Hyalangium gracile: one gene and its partner. The protein of the gene in region 1 interacts with the protein of each later gene in a pairwise test. Links are inferred from orthologs where the notes say so. Each region holds a gene or a part of one and is shown on either strand. Other genes may lie near its edges.

The links. The genes of interacting proteins can lie anywhere in the genome.
Region 2: the proteins of yhbY (region 1) and rho interact in binary tests that used the Escherichia coli proteins (3 or more experiments, as listed by UniProt). The link is inferred for Hyalangium gracile from one-to-one orthologs.

The regions. Positions count from the first base shown.
Region 1 is NZ_JAHXBG010000004.1:27,399-32,975, forward strand. Bases 1,453-4,171 are described here. They hold yhbY (ribosome assembly RNA-binding protein YhbY), read right to left. Parts: upstream 3,098-4,171; coding sequence 2,807-3,097; downstream 1,453-2,806. Other genes in these bases: KY572_RS09125 (hypothetical protein), read left to right, coding at 1,453-1,994; KY572_RS09130 (hypothetical protein), read left to right, coding at 2,189-2,782; KY572_RS09140 (DnaJ domain-containing protein), read right to left, coding at 3,155-4,171. Also shown: purF (amidophosphoribosyltransferase), read right to left, coding at 1-481; more of KY572_RS09125, read left to right, coding at 684-1,452; more of KY572_RS09140, read right to left, coding at 4,172-5,577.
Region 2 is NZ_JAHXBG010000008.1:395,733-401,509, reverse strand. The notes cover bases 848-3,766. They hold rho (transcription termination factor Rho), read right to left. Parts: upstream 3,158-3,766; coding sequence 1,538-3,157; downstream 848-1,537. Other genes in these bases: KY572_RS19070 (hypothetical protein), read left to right, coding at 3,678-3,766; KY572_RS19080 (hypothetical protein), read right to left, coding at 1,212-1,523; KY572_RS19085 (AI-2E family transporter), read left to right, coding at 848-1,197. Outside these bases: more of KY572_RS19085, read left to right, coding at 1-847; more of KY572_RS19070, read left to right, coding at 3,767-4,649; NAD-dependent DNA ligase LigA, read left to right, coding at 4,957-5,777. UniProt on the Escherichia coli protein: Facilitates transcription termination by a mechanism that involves Rho binding to the nascent RNA, activation of Rho's RNA-dependent ATPase activity, and release of the mRNA from the DNA template.

The DNA.
Region 1 (5,577 bases):
GCAGGCTGTAGGCCCCCTTCACCTTGCCCAGCGCCTCGATGACCTTCTTCTCGAAGGTGGGCTGCCGCGAGCGGGCGATGAGGTGGATGACGACCTCGGTGTCCGAGTCCGACTGGAAGATGGCCCCGTCCGCCTCGAGCGAGGAGCGCAGCTCGCGGGCGTTCACCAGGTTGCCGTTGTGCGCGACGGCCAGCTGCCCGCCGGCATACTCCACCGACAGCGGCTGTGCGTTCTTCAGCTGGCTGACGCCCGCCGTGGAGTAGCGCACGTGGCCAATCGCGGAGCTGCCCGGCAGCTTCTCCAGCACGGGCTCGGTGAAGATGTCCGCCACCAGCCCCATGGACCGGAAGGCCCGCAGGTGGTTGCCGTCCGTGGCGACGATGCCCGCGGACTCCTGCCCGCGGTGCTGCAGGGCGTGCAGCCCCAGGTAGGTCAGGTTGGAAGCCTCAGGATGGCCTGTGATTCCGAAGATGCCGCACATGGTGGCGCCTTATCCCCTTTTGCTTCGCTTAGAGGAACAGGAACCCGTGCTCCTCTGCCTGGTATTCCACCCGCCGCCAGGGTCGGGACGTGTGGGCAGGGGCTCGGCTCCCAAGGGCAGGCGGGCAGGAGAGGGCCCGCGAGTCCACTCCATGACAGCAATACCCCCGGCCCCGAGCATGAACAGCTAGGCTGGTCCTCTTATGGCGACGCGACGCCGCTCCCTGCGCTCCCTGCTCCCCTTCGCGCTCCTGACGGCGGGCGCGGCGTATGCCCTGGCCTCGTGGAACTGGTGCGGCCGCTGGGAGGAGAGCGCCCCGGTGCTGCGCGGCCAGGTGAAGGCCGAGGGCCCGCTGCGGGCCGGCGCCGCGAAGGTGGCGATGGTGCCTCCCTTCCCCATCGTCGTCGCCGGCTACCCGCCGCCGCGCCCCGAGGCCTCCCAGGCCAACCCGCCGCTCCATGCCCGCGCCATCGTCCTTCAGGCGGGAGAGGCGCGCGTGGGGCTCGTCTCCCTGGAGCTGCTGCTCGTCACGGCGCCCATGGTGGAGCAGATCCGCGCGGCGGCCTCGGACCTGGGGCTCCACGGTGTGCTCGTGTTCGCCTCGCACACGCACTCGTCCTTCGGCGGGTATGACGCGCGCGTGGTGTCCCAGCTCGTGGGCACCGGCCGCTACCGCGAGGACTCCGTGGGCGTCATCGTCTCCGCGGCCAGCCAGGCGCTCCACCAGGCCGCCGCCGCGCTCGGGGAGGTCTCCCTGGAGGTGGGCGAGGCCTCCGACGCCGGCTTCGTCTACTCGCGCACCGGCGGCGAGGCCCCCGACGGTGCGCTCACCCGCGCCGTCTTCCGAGGCGCCGCGGGCCCCGTCGCCGAGCTGCTCTTCTTCTCCGCGCACCCCACGCTGGTGCCCCGGCAGCGCGAGTACGTGGACCCCGACTACCCCGGCCGCCTCAGCGAGCTGCGCGAGGCCCAGGGCGGCGTGGTGCTCGTGCTCCAGGGCGCGGTGGGCAATGCCTCCGTGGCCTTCAATGAAGGGCAGGGCGTGGAGCGCGCCGCCGGCTTCGCGCAGGCGCTGTCGGGGCTCGTGGACAAGGCCGCGCCGACGGCCACGCCTGGACCGACACGGCTGGCGCTGGCTCGCGCGGAGGTGGCGCTGCCCCGGCCGGATGCCTCGCGGCTGGTGCCCTCGCTCACTCGCGCCGCGGGTGACAACTTCCTGTGCTACTCCGCCGCGCGCACGGCGGAGGTGAGCGCGCTCGCGCTTGGGCCCCTGGAGCTGCTCACCGTCCCAGGCGAGCCCACCATGGGCGCGGGGCTGGTGCTGGCCCGGCGCTCCGGCGCCACGCGCGTGCTCGGGCTCGCCTCCGATTATCTGGGGTACGTGGAGACGCCGGAGCTGGTGGCCCAGGCCGCGGGGGAGTCCAAGCGCCAGTACTACGGGCCCGCGCTGCTGGAGCGCCTGAGTGGCGCGGCCCAGGTCGCCTCCGCGGCCGCCGGGTTCACCCCTCAGCCGTGAGTCGTACCTGCGTCTTTCACGGACTGACCTCGTAAAAGAGCAGCCACACCGCAACCCGAACACTGTCGCCACCGCGCTGCGGAGAGGCGTCCCCATCCCACCTGTTCGAGGAAGCATCGAGGTGCTGCAATAGAGGGAAAGAACGGAAAGCAGTCGCCGATGCATCGACGCCTTCAGGGGGGGCATCCATGCGCATGAGCGTTCCAGGTCATTCGGGGATCGAGGTCACGGGGAGGGTCATCCCCGCTGCGCTCGAGGCTTTTGGAGAGTTCACCATCCTGGCCGGGCAGATGTTGATGGCCAACGGGGTCGGCCGGCCCGACAAGAGTGGCTTCATCCGAGTGGATACCGAGGCCTGGTATCCGCTCGATGGCTATTTGAAGACGTACAAGGAGATCGAGCAGCAGCTGGGCACGCGCATGGTGCGCAAGCTGGGCGTGGCCAAGGCGCGCTATGCGCTGTTCCCGCCCACGCTGGTGGACATAACCACGGCCATGCAGGCCATGGACGTGAGCTTCCACATGAACCACCGCCAGCACGGGCGCCTCATGTTCGACGCGGTGACGGGCGTCATGCTGGAGGGCATCGGGCACTACCACTGCCACCAGACCTCGGGACAGCGGCGCATCGTCATGCGCTGCGACAGCGCGTACCCCTGCGCCTTCGACGAGGGCATCCTCGAGGCGACGGCCCGGCGCTTCGTGCCGACCGCGATGCTGGAGCACGACACCCCCAGCACCTGTCGGAACAAGGGCTCCACGGCGTGCACCTACGCCATCACCTGGTAGTCGCCCGGCGCCCGGAGGGCCTGCTCAGAGGTCGTCGAACTCCGAGTCCTTCTTGCGCTTCTTGAAGAGCAGCGCCGTGCGGCCTAGCAGCTGGACCAGCTCCGAGCCGGTGCCCTCCGCCATCTTCGCGGCGGCCTCCTGGCGCGTCTCGGGGCCCTCGTTGATCTTCACCTTGATGAGCTCGTGGTCCTCGAGCGCCTGGTTCAGGGCGCCCAGGATGCCCTCGGTGACGCCGGACTGTCCGACGATGACCACGGGCTCCTTGTGATGGCCCAGCGCGCGCAGGGCGCGGCGTTGCTTCCCGGTAAGCGGCACGTCTCCTCCTCGAAAAGTGGCGGGGGCGCCTCCCGGCGGCCCCGTGGAGGGCGCACCCTACTTCTTCTGGGCCGCCATGCGGATCTCTCGCTGCGCGTCGATGTGGTCTGGCTGAATCTCCACCGTCCGCTTGAAGTGCTTGAGCGACCCCGAGGCGTCCCCCAGCGTCTTGGCGATGACACCCAGGAAGTAGTGCCCGGCGGCGCAGCGCTCGTTCTTCTTGAGGGCGGCCATGATGTCCCGGAACGCCTCGGCCTGGGCGGCCTTCTTGTCCGGGGCGGCACAGAAGCGGGCGTAGGCGCGCCAGACGTGGAACTCGGCCTCCTCGGCGTTGAGCTGGATGGCCTCGTCGAAGATCGTCACGGCCTCGGCGTACTTGCGCGCCTTCATGAAGACGATGCCCCGCTTGAAGCGCTCCTCCGCCTGGAGGATGGCCACCACGTCCACCTCTTCCTTGCCGGTGTCTCCCGACTTGAGCAGCTCGATGTAGTCCTTGCGGGTCTTCTCGTCCGTGAGCGTCCGGTAGGCGTCGCCGATGTAGCCGAAGATCTCGGCCTTCAGCCGCTCCAGCTCCGGCGGCGCGCCGGGCGGCAGCGTGTCCGGGTGGTACAGCCTGGCCAGCTTGAAGTAGGCGATCTTCACCGCGCCGGCCTCCGTCTGCTCCGTGAGGCCCAGCCGCTCGAAGTGGTTCTGCCCCTTGAGCGTCGCGGCGGTCTGCCGGAGCGCTGGCATTTCCTCCGCGCCAGGGCCCGTGGCGGGTGCGGCGGACGCGGGGGCGCTCGAGGCCGGGGCCGCGGGCTTGGGGGCGGCGGCAGCAGGAACCGCGGCCGCGGCGGATGCCGAGGGATTCACCGTCGGAACGGCGGTCCGAGAGGCCGCGGCAGGGGGCGCGGCCGGATTGGGGGCGGCGGGACGGGCGGCAGCGGCGGCAGGGGCCGGGTTGGGAGCGGCGGGCCTGGGGGCGGCGGCGGCGGGTGCCGGGGGATTCACCGTCGGAATGGCGGTCCGGGAAGCCGCGGCGGGGGGCGCGGCCGGGTTGGGAGCGGCGGGCCTGGGCGCGGCGGCGGCGGGTGCCGAGGGATTCACCGTCGGAATGGCGGTCCGGGAGGCCGCGGCGGGGGGCGCGGCCGGGTTGGGGGCGGCGGGCCTGGGCGCGGCGGCGGGAGGCGGCTGAGGCGCTGCCGCCTTCGGCTCGGGGGCGCGCTGGGCGACGGCGGCGAAGGAGACGGCCTCGAGCTCCTTCAGGAGGAACGCGAGCCGCAGGATGTAGTCAGTGTCCTGCGGGAAGTCCGCGAGCAGCTGCGAGAGGGAGCGCACGCCGTCGATGACGGTGAGCACGCGCACCTCGTGCGGCGTGAGGCGCAGGTCGCTCGTGGCGACGATGCCCTCGGACTTCATGATGGGCAGGTTCAGCACGGGCTGCAGGCGCCGCCGCAGGTCCACCGAGGGGATGCGGCGGATCTGATCGCTCAGCACCGCCCACTTGTTGCCCAGCGGCATCGCCTTCGCCGCCGGGAGATCCCGAGCCTCGTAGGTGAAGGTGCCGGACTCGGCGCGCAGGCCCTTGAGGAGGATGGAGAGCGCGCGCTGGGAGAGGTGGTTGAAGGCGGTGGACGGCTGCAGCAGCCCCAGGCCGAACAGGGCCGCGAGGATCTCCCCGCCGAAGCGCGGGCGAGCGGCCTCGGCCTGCTGGAACTGCTCGGCGGTGAGCAGCCGCGCCTGGGTCAGCAGCGCGCCCAGTCCATCCTCGGGGTGCGACGAGTCGATGAACTCGGGGCTGCCCTTGCGGAAGTGGAGCTGGATGGCGCGGTCCGCCAGCGTCAGGGTGAGCAGGCCCGTGAGGGTGCCCGCGGCGATGCGGCCATAGAGGGCGACGGGAGAGTGCTGCTCGAGCGAGCCCTGCGCGGGAGGCGCCAGGGGCGCGCTCACCGAGGCGAAGGTGCCCGAGGGCGACACCACCGGCGGAGGCTTCGGCGCGTCGCTCCCGGGCGCGGCCACGGAGGCGAAGGTGCCAGAGGGGTTGGCGCCTGGAGGAGCTCTTGGGGCGCTCGCCGCGGGTGCGGCTCCGGGAGCCGACGGCACGGCCGGAACGGTCCCGGACGCCGGAGCAACGGGACGGGCCCCGGCCGCCGCGGGCGCGACGGCGCGGAAGGAGCCCGAAGGGTTGACGGGCATGGCGCCGGGGGGGCCCGCGGCGGGGCGAGCTCCGGGACCGGCCACGGGCGCGCCGGGAGGAGCCACTGCTCCCGGGCCCGGCCTGGGCACTCCGGCCGGGGCGCCGGCACCCGCCATGGGGGCCTGGCCTCGCGGCATCGCGCCGGGAGCCGCCGCCACGGCGGCCTGGACTCCTGGGCCCGGTCTGGGCGCGGCGGCCTGGGCGACGGCACCGGGGCCTGGCCTGGGCGCGGCGGCCTGGGCGATGGCACCCGGGCCCGCCATGGGGCTGGCGCCGGGGGCGTGCGGAGCCGGGGCACCAGGTG
Region 2 (5,777 bases), on another replicon or contig:
GAGCGCCGGAAGCGGCTCATCATCCTCGCCTGCCTGTGGGGAGCCATCGCGCTGGTGCTCATCGCCTTCCGCTCGGTGGTGATGCCCTTTGCCGGCGCGGCGCTCATCGCCTATCTCGTCCAGCCGTTCGTGGGGCGCATCACCCGCGTGCGGGTGGCGGGGCGGCAGATCCCTCGCTGGGTGGCCATCCTGCTCATCTACGCCCTGTTCTTCGTGGGCGTGTACCTCTTCTTCATCGCGCTGGTGCCGCAGCTCTACCGCGAGCTGGCGCGCATCAGCCGGGACGGGCTGGCCTTCGTCAACTCGCTCACCCCGGAGTACCTGCAGTCGCTGGCGCACCGGGCCGAGGAGTGGCTGAGCAGCTACGGCATCCCCATCGAGCTCTCGAACCGGGGGGTAGAGGGAGCGGGCGAGGGGGCCGGGGCCTCGCTCAGCTTCGGGGTGGACATGGCGCAGCTGCTCAAGGACAGCGCGGCGCGGCTGGCGGTGCTGGTGCAGGAGAACCTGGGCAACATCGTCGGCGTGTCGCGCGCCATCATCGGTGGGGTGCTGGCCGGCATCTTCAGCCTGTTCTTCATCCTCATGGTGGCCGCGTTCTTCTCCATCGACGCGCAGGCCATCCGGCACTACTTCGGCACCCTCATCCCGCCCGAGTACTCCACCGACGCGCGCGTGCTGCTGGAGCGCATCGATCGCTCGCTGTCCGGCGTGGTGCGCGGCCAGGTGACGATCTGCCTGGTGAACGGGACGCTCACGGCCATCGGCCTGCTGCTGTTCGGGGTGAAGTTCGCCTTCCTGCTGGCCACCATCGCCACCTTCTTCAGCCTCATCCCCATCTTCGGCACCATCATCAGCTCGGTGCCCATCGTGCTCATCGCGCTGGCGGACGGCTTCCAGAAGGGCGTGCTCATCCTGGCGTGGATCATCGGCATCCACGCGCTGGAGGCGTACTTCCTCAACCCGAAGATCATGGGGCAGGCGGCGCGCATCCACCCGGTCATCGTGGCCTTCAGCCTGATCGCCGGGGAGCGCCTCTACGGGCTGGTGGGCGCCCTGTTCGCGGTGCCCATCGCGGCCCTCTTCGTGGCGTGCTTCGACTTCGCGCGCCTCAAGGCCCAGCCGTCGCTGGCAGAGAGCGCCGTGCCGGCGGAGAGCCCCGCGCCCGCCGTGCTGCCCGCCCCGCCGCCGGCGCCCTGAGGCGCCTCACCGCGCTACTGGCAGGCCGCGGAGCAGCGCGAGTCCCGACACACGGCGATGCAGCGCCCGCAGTCGATGCTGGTGGGCGTGCACGTCCCATCGCACCGGACGTTGGCGCAGTTGGGCGCCTCGGAGACGTGCGTGGGGTTGGTGCCCTCGCCACAGCAGCCGTTGGGCGCGCAGTCGCTGTCGCGGTAGCAGACCTTGTCGGAGAGCCCGAGGGGGATCTCCTCGATGGGATCGATGGGCTCGCACCCTGCCCCCGCGAAGCCAACCGAGACTCCCAACACGAGAGCAGCCAGTCGTCCAAAGCGAGGGCGGGGCATGCGGAGCCTCCTGATCAGCGGTTCATCGAGCCGAGGAAGTCGGTGTTCGACGGCGTGGGGCGCATGTGCTTGAGCACGAACTCCATCGCGTCGATCGGCGTGAACGGGTGGAGCACCTGCCGCAGGGCCGTTATGCGGATGAGGTCGGCCTGGGTGAGCAGCAGCTCCTCCTTGCGCGTGCCGGACTTGTTGATGTCGAGGCACGGGAAGATGCGCTTCTCGAAGAGCTTGCGGTCCAGGACGATTTCCGAGTTACCGGTGCCCTTGAACTCCTCGAAGATGACCTCGTCCATGCGGCTGCCGGTGTCGATGAGCGCGGTGCCGATGATGGTGAGGCTGCCACCCTCCTCGATGTTGCGCGCGGCGCCGAAGAAGCGCTTGGGCTTGTGAAGCGCGTTGGCGTCCACACCACCGGAGAGGATCTTCCCGGAGGCGGGCACCACCGTGTTGTAGGCGCGCGCCAGGCGGGTGATGGAGTCCAGCAGGATGCACACGTCGTACTTCTGCTCGACCAGGCGCTTGGCCTTGTCGATGACCATCTCGGCCACCTGCACGTGGCGCGTGGCGGGCTCGTCGAAGGTGGAGGAGACCACCTCGCCGCGCACGCTGCGCTCCATGTCGGTGACTTCCTCCGGGCGCTCGTCCACCAGCAGCACCATGAGGTAGACGTCCGGGTGGTTCTTGGCGATGGCGTGCGCGATGTTCTGCAGGAGCACCGTCTTACCGGCCTTCGGCGGCGCGACGATGAGGCAGCGCTGGCCCAGGCCGATGGGGCAGAACAGGTCGATGATGCGCGTCGTCATCTCCGACCCCTCGTGCTCCAGCTTCAGCTTGCGCGTGGGGTAGAGCGGCGTGAGGTTGTCGAAGAGGATGCGCTCGCGGGCCGCCTCGGACAGCGGGTCCACGAAGTTGACGCGGTCCACCTTCTGCAGCGCGAAGAAGCGCTCGCCCTCGCGGGGCTGGCGGATGGGGCCGGTGACGGTGTCGCCGGGCCGCAGGTTGAAGCGGCGCACCTGCGACGGAGAGACGTAGATGTCGTCCGGGCTGGGCTGGTAGTCGCTGTCGGCGCTGCGCAGGAAGCCGAAGCCGTCGCTGAGCAGCTCGAGCACGCCCTCGGCGTGGACCTCGAAGCGCTTGTCGGCGATGCCGGAGAGCAGCGCGAAGATGAGGTCCTGCTTCTTCAGGCCCTGGTAGCCCTCGATGTTGAAGTCGTGGGCCATCTTCGCCAGCTCGGTGATCTTCATCCGCTTCAGGTCATTGAGCTTGATGACCTGCATCGGGGCGCCATCGCGAGTCACCTCGGTGACGGCGGGCATCTCCGAGGCCTCGGGAGCGGCGGGAGCGGCGGCGGGCTCGGCGGCGGCGACGGCGCGAGCCTCCTGGAACTCCTCATCGCGCACGGGGCGCGGCATGGGAGTCAGCACGGGACGGGGAGCCTCGGCGGCCTCCTCGGTGGCCTCGGCCTCGGGAGCCTCTTCCTCCTCGGTGCGGCGGGAGGAGGTGCGGCGACGCGCGGGGCGCTCGGGCTCCTCTCGATCGGTGGACTTGGCCGTCTTGCGGGCGCGCTTGGGGCGCTCCTCTTCGGCGGGCAGATCGGAGTCAACCTTCTCTTTGGTGGAACGTGCTTTGCGCATGATGGGGGAAGCGGTGCTGGGGGGCGTCCGAGGATTCGAGCGCCTGGCTGTTTGCGGGAGATTTCGCGGGGTGCGAGAAGGCACCGTCCTGGCGACACTGAGCGACTGCCTGAGTCCTTCAGAGGACCGTGGGAAGTCGAAGGGTGTTGGGAGAAAGGGCACCAGGGGAACCCTGACGCCTTGAAACCGCTGGGCAGGTTATTGACGCCCCCTGGGGCTGTCAAGGCGTCGTTACCTCGCCTGCTTCCTGAAGTCCTCCAGCAAGCAGGTGGTTCCCAGGGTTGGAACAGGGCAACCCGCCCATTCCTTCCCGAATTCGAGATTCCGTTTGGAGTACACGCGCTCCAGTCATCTATCGGGAGTCGAGAACAAGCAGAGGCTCGCCAGCCGATTGGCAAACCGTGCAGATATGGTGGCGCATCCATCGCCGAGGCCACACCTGGTGCCTGATTCGAGCGGTTCGCCCCAAACCCGCCCTGCCTCCACGCCACGCCTGACTCTTCGAGCCATGGGGTGTGGCGTGCTCCTCCTCGTCCCCGCGTGTGCCGGACTCCTTGCCTGGTTGCTGCTCCGCACCGCGCCGCTGATCGATCGGCTGGTGAATGAGGCCCGAGCGATGGAAGGCGCTGTTCGCCCGCGCCCTCCTCATGTCTCCCCACCCTCTCCGGGCACCTTCGCCGTGGAGTTGGCGGCCCTGGAGACCCGCATCCAGGTAAGTGAGGGCCACGTCCTCGAAGCCGTGGATACCTGCATGGATGCGCTGGCGCTGAGCCGAGACCTGAGCCTCGGCGGTGGGCTGCATGGCAGTCAGCTCTCCGCGAGCAGCCAGCAGCTCGTCTATCGGCCCTGCGCGGAGGCACTCGACGCGGCTCCCGTGGAACGCAAGCGCCAGGCGCTGACACAGCTGGCTCGACTCCGGGAGGGCATCGCGCCTCCTTCCGCCGTGCTGCGAGAGGAGTCCGTCTTCCGCCAACTGACCATCTTCGGTCCGGACTTCTTCCCGCCCGAAGCGATCTCCAGACTGTCCCCCGCCGCCCGGAAGCTCGTGGATGTCCACGGCGGATGGTCCTTCTTCACCCATCGCATCGGCCATCCGCTGCTGCGTCGGTACGTCTGGCGACGAAACTCAATCCTGTTCGATCGCATGGTGGCCGTGGCGGACCTGCCACCTGCCGATCGCCAACGGGCTTTCACCCGCATCGATGCGGACCATGCGCTCCTTGCTGGCTACCCGGGCACGGAGAGCGCCGTGCAGTACCACCAGGAACTGGCGCACCTCGAACCGCAGCGCCTCCAAGCTCTGGCGCTCATTGCGCTCGTCCAGGTGGACATCGCCCGAACCGAGCAGGGTCACTGGCCCGCCACGCTCCCGGCCGAGCCAGCGAGCCCCCTCTCGCTGAACCCCATCGGTGAACGAGAGGCCCGCCTGACTCCCACTGACGCTGCATCCGCGGAGCACGCACTGACCATCACCGCCGATACAGGCCGTTGAGCAGTGCACCCCTCGGCCGGGTGTAGGTGCGAGTACACCCGACTGGCGGACGGTTTCCATCCTACGTATCGGGTGGGGCCTTGCAAGCCGTTCCGGCATCCCGGAGGATTCGCCCTACCTCATGGCGGCAGCCTCACTTTCCAACCTGCCACGTCCTGCGTCAGAGCCCTCCGCGGCCCTCCCCGAGCCCCTCTGGAGCGGGCGCGTCGAGGCTTGCGCGGAGCCTGGGAAGATCGCCATCCTCGCGCCCAATTGGACCGGGGATGACGCATTCCTCCCTCGCCCCGGTGAGGCTCCATTCGTGGATTTGAAGACCGCCGAGAAACGCGCGCGCGAGCTCCGTGAAGAGCTGGCCCACCACAACTATCGCTACTACGTCCTCGACTCCCCCGAGGTCAGCGACGCCCAGTACGACAGGCTCATGCGCGAGCTCCAGGAGCTCGAGGGCAAGCACCCCCAGCTCGCCACCCCGGACTCCCCCACCCAGCGCGTGGGCGGCGAGGCCGCCGAGAAGTTCGAGAAGGTCGTCCACCGGGCGCCCATGCTCTCGCTGGCCAACGTCTTCAATGACGAGGAGTTCTCCGACTTCCACGAGCGCATCCGCAAGCTCGCCGGCGTCTCCGACGTCACCTACGTCTGCGAGCCCAAGCTGGACGGACTGGCCATCACCCTGCGCTACGAGAAGGGCGTCTTCGTCCAGGGCGCCACGCGCGGCGACGGCACCACCGGCGAGGACGTGACGGGCAACCTGCGCACCATCCGCAGCCTGCCCCTGCAGCTGCTGCCCCAGGACGGCGCGAAGGTGCCGCCCGTGCTCGAGGTACGCGGCGAGGTCTTCATCCGCAAGCAGGACTTCAAGAAGCTCAACGAGTCGCGCGAGGAAGAGGGCGAGCCGCTCTTCGCCAACCCGCGCAACGCCGCGGCCGGCAGCCTGCGCCAGCTGGATCCGAAGATGACGGCCTCGCGGCCGCTCTCCATCTACCTCTACGAGTACGTGCCCACCGAGGGCATGCCCTCCTTCAAGACGCACACCGACAAGCTGGAGCACCTGAAGCAGCTCGGGCTGCCGGTCAACCGCCACGTGCGCGCCAAGGGCCTGGACGGCGTGCGCGCCGAGTACGAGGCCTC